DNA from 3 places in the Bradyrhizobium sp. B039 genome. Region 2 is predicted to be linked to each of the others. Evidence: riboswitches for the same ligand, from Rfam matches in the RefSeq annotation. Region 2 holds a riboswitch; each other region holds the start of a gene.
The links. Region 2 has a riboswitch for cobalamin ahead of AAFG50_RS15145 (DUF1636 domain-containing protein). Riboswitches for the same ligand answer to the same signal wherever they lie in the genome.

Region 1 (2,256 bases), 1.6 Mb from region 2:
TTGGCGTAGTTGAAGGGTGTGCTGGTGCCCCGTCGGTTGGTCGCGAGTTCGTCGACGCCGATGGACGGATCGACGGTGCGGCCGCCCGGCAATCGCAGCTCCTGATTGTCGCCGGTAACGGTGACGAAAGCAGTCAGGTCTGATGTCGTGTAGTTCAGGTTGCCGACGCCATTCTCCTGGACAAGGCGATTGTTGTCGCGGTAGCCGTCTGTCTTGACGGCATTGCCGTAGAACGAGGTCGACCACGGACCGGAATTGAGCGACGTCGAGACATTGCCAAGCCTGGTGTCGAACGAGCCGAAGCCGGCCTCGATGCGCGCGGCAACGGGCGGCCCGCCGACGCCGTTCCTGGTGACGATGTTGATCACGCCGCCGACCGCATTGTCCCCATAGAGCACCGCGCCGGCATTGCCGCGCGTGATCTCGATACGCTCAATGGAATTGAGCGGGACAGTGGAGAGGTCCACCTGCGCGATGTCGATGTCGTTCAGCCGCCGTCCGTTGATCAGCACCAGCGAATTGGCAGTGGCAAACGCGCCGAAGCCGCGCAGGTCGACGCTGGTCTTCGCGCCGATCTGGCCGCCATAGAGCGTTGTGATCTGGGCACCCGGGACTTGCGTCGCGATGATCTCGGCAAGCGTCTGCGAGGGCGCATGTGCGATATCCGCGGCCGTGATGACGGTCGTGGCGGCCCCGACGATGCCTCCGTTGCTGGCGACCGCCTCGCCGCCGGAGCCGGACGAGCCGGCGCCATTGCCTGCCGGCGCTCCACTCGGGGCTCGCCGCCTCGCCGTGTCGCCGTCGCCGATCGCCCTGGCGCGTGTACGGTTCTGATCGTCGGGCCTGGTCACTTCGACCGGCGGCAGCTGCTCGGTGGCGGCTTGCTGCGCGAAAGCTGTGGGGAGATCGATCGCATGGAGGAAAACGGCAGCAACGATACCGGCGCGAAGGCGCCTGGCGGCAGAGACAATACGGGACACAGTTGTAACCTCGGCATGACGTCAGTGGCACGTCACAGCGAACGAGGCTTTACGGCGGAGCAATCGATTGCTCCGGTGAAGCTAATGCCTGTACTCCCCGACCGACATCTTCGCGTGTGACCACGGCTGACGGCAGGTCTCCTGGCTCGCGGGTCGTTACCTTACGTCGCCTTCCCAGGACCGAGATTCCCAGTGGCATATGACGAAAGATTCACCGCTTACAGTTGCGGGGGCAGCCGTGGCGTTGGGACAATCCCGGCGTTGGGACAATCTCGTACCACGTTCCCTTTTGATCTCCGTGCGGAGAACCGTCACCGATCAATCTACGAGGCGGCCGTACGGAGAGTCAATCGACCGGTTGAACGATGAGCTGCAAACGCGAGGCAAACACAATCAGTCAGGCTTCGGCACCGCGCGCGTCGTGACCACCGCCCGCTCACCGGCATCGACAAGCTGACCGATGCCGGTTCGGCCCGCGAGCGCGCAGCGGACGATGTTCTCGGCGACCGACCTGCGGAACCCATGATCCTCGCCCCTGGGCCGATTGCGGCAAATCCGATCCAGCGCCAGCTTCATGTTGATCCGTGTACGGGTGTCGAAATGCGCGCTGATCATTCGCCCGGCCTCGATACGTGATGTTGGGGCGGAAACGTCCGACGATCGCCCGGGTTCCGAAAGGGGATCGCGCAATAGAGCGGCCGCCTACGCCCGCCCTCTCTGGCGCTGTGCCTGAGCCCAGGCCACCGTGACGTCGCGCGGCGGGATGTCGATGCGCCGGATCGGCGTCAATTCGCCCGAGGCGGAGATGATCGCGGTCTCCTCGCGGCGACAGCGCGGACACACGAAGCGGACCTCGCTCGGGGACGTCGACCAGCTCGAGCGTTTGACGTTGGCCGCCATCGGCCACGCGTCGCACTGCGAGCACGACACCAGAAACCGGCCGGGATCGAGCATACCCATTCCATCCGACTCCGCGTCCTGCCTGCTCCTACCAATGATTATGTCAGGTGAATCGTTCCGGTGCCCCGACACCGTCAACCCCTCAATGCCCAAGGGGCCGGCGATCCCGGCCCCCAAGCTTCTGCAAACCGCTGGCCGCTCAGTGCGCGCCCTTGAGCGTGCAGGACGTGGTGCAGGTGACCGTGTTGCCATGGTCGCACGCCTTGCAGGCGGCCACGCACTGGTTCATGTCGCGGGGGTTGTAGGAGCTGTAGTTCCGCACCGGGCAGGCTGCGGTCGAGCCGGTGATGTCCTGCTCCTGGTTGCAGGCCGCCGC
Region 2 (2,256 bases):
CGCGCGGTCGCGATGCGTTTGCCGTGGACAACGACCTGCGCGCCGACATCGGTCTCGGGCTTCAGGAGCACCGGGTTCATGTCGGTGTGCGGCTCGACGCCGGCGGCGAGGGCTTGCAGTGCTTGGGCGCGGCCGATCTCGCCGCCGTCGACGGTCACGGCGGCATTGTTCGACATGTTCTGCGGCTTGAAGGGAAGCACGCGCAGCCCACGCCGCGTGAAGGCGCGCGCAAGGCCGGCGACGATGAGCGACTTGCCCACGTCCGAGCCGGCCCCCTGGATCATCAATGCGCGCGCCATCGCGTGTGTCTTCAGAACTCGACGCCGGCTTGCGCCTTGATGCCGGAGCGGAACGGATGCTTGACCAGCGTCATCTCGGTGACGAGGTCGGCGATCTCGATCAGCTCGTCCTTGGCATTGCGCCCGGTGAGCACGACATGTGTCATCGCAGGCTTTTGCGTCGTCAGGAACTCGACGACCTCAGCGATATCGAGGTAGTCGTAGCGCAGCGCGATGTTGATCTCGTCGAGCACGACCATGCGCAAGCTGGGATCGAGAATCAGCTCCTTGGCCTTCTCCCAGCCGGCGCGCGCAGCGGCGATGTCGCGGGCGCGGTCCTGCGTCTCCCAGGTGAAACCTTCGCCCATCGCGTGGAACTGGCAGAGATCGCCGAAATGGCCGGTGAGGAGGCGCCGCTCGCCTGTATCCCAGGCGCCCTTGATGAACTGCACGACCGCGCAGGGGAAGCCATGGGCGACGCAGCGCACGATCATGCCGAAGGCGGAGGAGGACTTGCCCTTTCCGGCGCCGGTATGGACGATGATGAGGCCCTTCTCGCCGCTCTTGGTCGCCATGATCTTGTCGCGGGCGGCCTTCTTCTTCGCCATTTTCGCGGCGTGGCGGGCATCGGTTTCCTCGGCCGTTTGGGTATCCGGTTCAGGCGTCATCGGACGGGGTCCTTCGGCTTGACAAGAGGCGGCCAGGGGCAAATGGTGGCCCGGCGTTGGTTCCTGTCCTATGACAGGCGAAGAGGGAATGCGATAGGGTCCGAATCGGCAAGATTTGGGTCCAAAATGCAGCCGCCCCCGCGACCGTGACCGGAGAGATGCCCGAGGCCACTGATCCCTGACGGGATCGGGAAGGCGGGGATCGAAGGGCAAAACCCTGCTCCGCAAGCCGGGAGACCTGCCAGCGCGGACGATTTTGGACCGGCGGACGGGGTGTTCCGCGACGGGGAAGCGGACCCTCGCAAGACCGGTTCGTGGGCCTCTTCGCCTCCCGCTGTTTATTCTGGAAGAGGCGATGAGCGTCACACTTCACGTCTGCATTACCTGCCGTGCCGGCGAGACGCTTGGCGAGGGCGAAGTCACGCCGGGCAAGCGCCTTCACGGTGCGATTGTCGACGCCGGCGTGCCCGATGGTGTCACTGTGGTTCCGGTCGAATGCCTGTCGGCATGCAGCCAGGGCTGCTCGGTGGCGCTCAGTGCGCCCGGCCGCTGGTCCTATGTCTATGGCCGCCTGTCGGACGCCAACGCGCGCGACGTGATCGCAGGCGCCGCCGCCTATGCGGCCGCGCCCGACGGCCTTGTGCCCTGGCGCAGCCGTCCCGAGATCTTCCGCAAGCAGTCGCTTGCGCGCATTCCCCCCATTGCCGTCGTGCCGGAGGCCGCCGAATGAACTCGCTCGCAAAAGTCCCGGTCACGGTGGTCACCGGCTTTCTCGGCTCCGGCAAGACGACGCTGATCCAGCATTTGCTCGCCAACCCCAACGGCAAGAAGCTCGCGGTGCTCGTCAACGAGTTCGGCAGCGAGGGCGTCGACGGCCAGATTCTGAAGTCCTGCGCCGATGCCAATTGCCCGGAGGAAAACATCGTCGAGCTCGCCAATGGCTGCATCTGCTGCACCGTTGCCGACGATTTCATCCCGACCATGGAGCTGTTGCTGGCGCGGCCGGTGAGGCCCGATCACATCCTGATCGAGACCTCGGGCCTGGCGCTGCCCAAGCCCTTGCTTAGGGCGTTCGACTGGCCGGAGATCCGTTCGCGCATCACCGTTGACGGTGTGATCGCGCTGGCCGATGCCGAGGCCGTCGCCGCCGGCCGTTTCGCGCCGGACCCGGCCGCAGTGGAAGCGCAGCGGGCGGCGGACGAAAATCTCGATCACGAGACGCCGCTGTCGGAAGTGTTCGAGGACCAGATCGCCTGCGCCGACATCGTGCTGCTGACCAAGGCCGATCTTGCCGGCCCGGCGGGACTCGA
Region 3 (2,256 bases), 4.2 Mb from region 2:
CCGATGTCCTCCTGCCAACGTACGGCGCGGGCTATCTCCTCTTTGAGGAACCTGTCGTATTGCTCCTCGCTCATCGCACCTCGCGCATGCGCCGCGCGAGCATTTCGCACCGCTGTGGTCTGCGGAAACGATCCTATCGTCGTGGTGGGAAAAGCCGGTAGTCCAAAGCGTTCCCTTTGGATCTCGGAACGACGGGCAAACGGGGTGGCGCGCTGGCGCATCGTCTGATCGATCGCCCTCATTCGGACAGCGACGTTGGCATTATGGATCTTCGGCGAGGTCCGGCGGGCAGTCGCAGCGCATTCCGACTCGGCAAGAGCTAGCCCAACATTCTGGTCGCCTGCGAGTACCCGCGCCAGGATCGCAAGCTCACGCATCTTCTGAACCGAGAAAGCAAGCCAGCTCTTGACGTCGGACGCGAGCCCGGTCTCGAGTTCAACATCGACCGGCACGTGAAGCAGCGAGCAGGATGGAGCGAGCTGTACACGGTGCCTGCCAAGCTTCGCAATCGAGGGCTTCAGCCGCTGACGGAGCGACGGCAAGTTCGACCGCCACACATTCCGGCCGTCGATGACACCGAGCGACATGACGAGATCACTTCGGCCGTCAGCAACGATCTGATCCAATAGTTCTGGCGCTCGAACCAAATCGACGTGCAGACCGGAAATTGGCAGGCTCAAGGCAGTATCCAGATTGTCGCCTAGGGCGCCGAAATAGCTCGCAAGCATGATCTTGATAGCGGGTCCCTCCTTTGCGAACCGGTTATAGGCGTGCAGCAACGAATTTCGCGCCGCCTCATCCAGATCAAGGACCAGGCAGGGCTCGTCAAACTGGACCCAACTTGCCCCTCGTTTGGCTAATTCATGCAGAAGGTCGATATAGACGGGTATCAGATCATCGAGGAGAGAGAGGGGCTGGAACGCACTATCGGTACTCTTGCCGAGCTTTAAAAATGTGACCGGCCCGATCAGGACAGGGCGGGTCTGAAAGCCAAGAGCCCTCGCTTCCTCATACTCTTCGACGGGTTTGCGAGAGCACAGTCTGAACGCCTGTCCCCGGTAAAACTCAGGAACCATGTAGTGGTAGTTGGTATCGAACCACTTGGTCATTTCCTGCGCGGGCACGCCAGATCCCCGCGGGCTCTGGGCGCAACTCGCATCCTGCTCGCCGCATTGCGATCCGCGGGCCATGGCGAAGTACGTTTGGAGCGAAACGGATTCTCCGTTCGCGGCGTAGATCTCCGGGATTGCGCCAACCATGACGCTTGTATCGAGCACCTGATCATACAGCGAGAAGTCGTTTGACGGAATGATCGTGACGCCGAGCGATTTTTGACGAGCCCAGTTCGCTGCGCGTAGGCCGAATGCGTCTTCGTGCAACTGCTGTTCACTAATCTTTCCAGCCCAGTAGCTTTCTAGAGCGAGCTTGAGCTCACGCCTTGGGCCGATGCGTGGCGTTCCGAGCGTAGCAACTGGAAGAGAGAGAGGAGACATAGCGTTAACCCCTGTTGGGGACAAAGGCCATGGCGGACGCAGGCAGGAGAAGTCGCGCGTGCGACGGCTGCTTGGCGCACCACCGAGACACCCCGCCCGTGGACCAATATATTGTCGGGGCCGGTCTCCTGGCTTGCTGGTCATCGCTGCTGTCCGGCCTTCCCGAAGCCGTGCAGGCTTCAGCGACATCGTCGGACAGCGGCTCGCCGCTCACAGTTGCGGGGGCAGAGCCGGCATTTGCACCGGCTTCCCTCTTAGCTCCGGATCAATGGGAACCGGAGAACCTCGACGACTTGGATTATCGGCAGGAGAACTCTTCCGTCAACCTCTCAGATTATGTGCAAGCTAATCTGCGACATCCGCTAGCCGAATGACCGTGCATCTCTGTGACTTCACCATCTAGAAACATTCTCTCATCAGAGATGCCATAATCAGACATATCCTTCTCAGATGCCGGATAAGCATCGGAGCTGCCTTGAGGCGGAGCCGCACGCTAAATTGATGAAAGGGACAGAAGCAGCCTGCCGGCGGGAGTACCGACGTTATATCAGAGCGCTTTCAATGCGGCTTTGCGATTTCCAGAGGTTCGCCCAGCACCTCAGCTAGCCAGCTCTTCGCTCAACTAAAGGATCTGCGGCGAATAGGCCAAGGCACGTGGCGAAATTTAGCAACTGGCGAGGGGTTGATTTGCGTGCCACCCAGACTTCAGAGCTGGGATCAAGCCGGCTTGGTGCTTGGCAATCACGCAGCTCGAACGCGGGCG

Region 1: it holds a riboswitch for cobalamin, as region 2 does, so the genes downstream of both, AAFG50_RS22660 (TonB-dependent receptor) here and AAFG50_RS15145 (DUF1636 domain-containing protein) in region 2, are expected to answer to the same signal.
Region 3: it holds a riboswitch for cobalamin, as region 2 does, so the genes downstream of both, metE (5-methyltetrahydropteroyltriglutamate--homocysteine S-methyltransferase) here and AAFG50_RS15145 (DUF1636 domain-containing protein) in region 2, are expected to answer to the same signal.

The regions. Positions count from the first base shown of each region.
Region 1 covers NZ_CP152416.1:4,849,875-4,852,130, forward strand. The annotation lists gene AAFG50_RS22660 (TonB-dependent receptor) at 1-980, opposite strand, end outside; cobalamin riboswitch at 1,094-1,308, opposite strand; gene AAFG50_RS22665 (hypothetical protein) at 1,374-1,595, opposite strand; gene AAFG50_RS22670 (hypothetical protein) at 1,683-1,940, opposite strand; gene AAFG50_RS22675 (hypothetical protein) at 2,080-2,256, opposite strand, start outside.
Region 2 covers NZ_CP152416.1:3,251,284-3,253,539, forward strand. The annotation lists gene AAFG50_RS15135 (cobyric acid synthase) at 1-299, opposite strand, end outside; gene cobO (cob(I)yrinic acid a,c-diamide adenosyltransferase) at 311-946, opposite strand; cobalamin riboswitch at 987-1,207, shown strand; gene AAFG50_RS15145 (DUF1636 domain-containing protein) at 1,302-1,676, shown strand; gene cobW (cobalamin biosynthesis protein CobW) at 1,673-2,256, shown strand, end outside.
Region 3 covers NZ_CP152416.1:7,416,990-7,419,245, forward strand. The annotation lists gene metE (5-methyltetrahydropteroyltriglutamate--homocysteine S-methyltransferase) at 1-1,493, opposite strand, end outside; cobalamin riboswitch at 1,594-1,796, opposite strand; gene AAFG50_RS35265 (hypothetical protein) at 2,148-2,256, shown strand, end outside.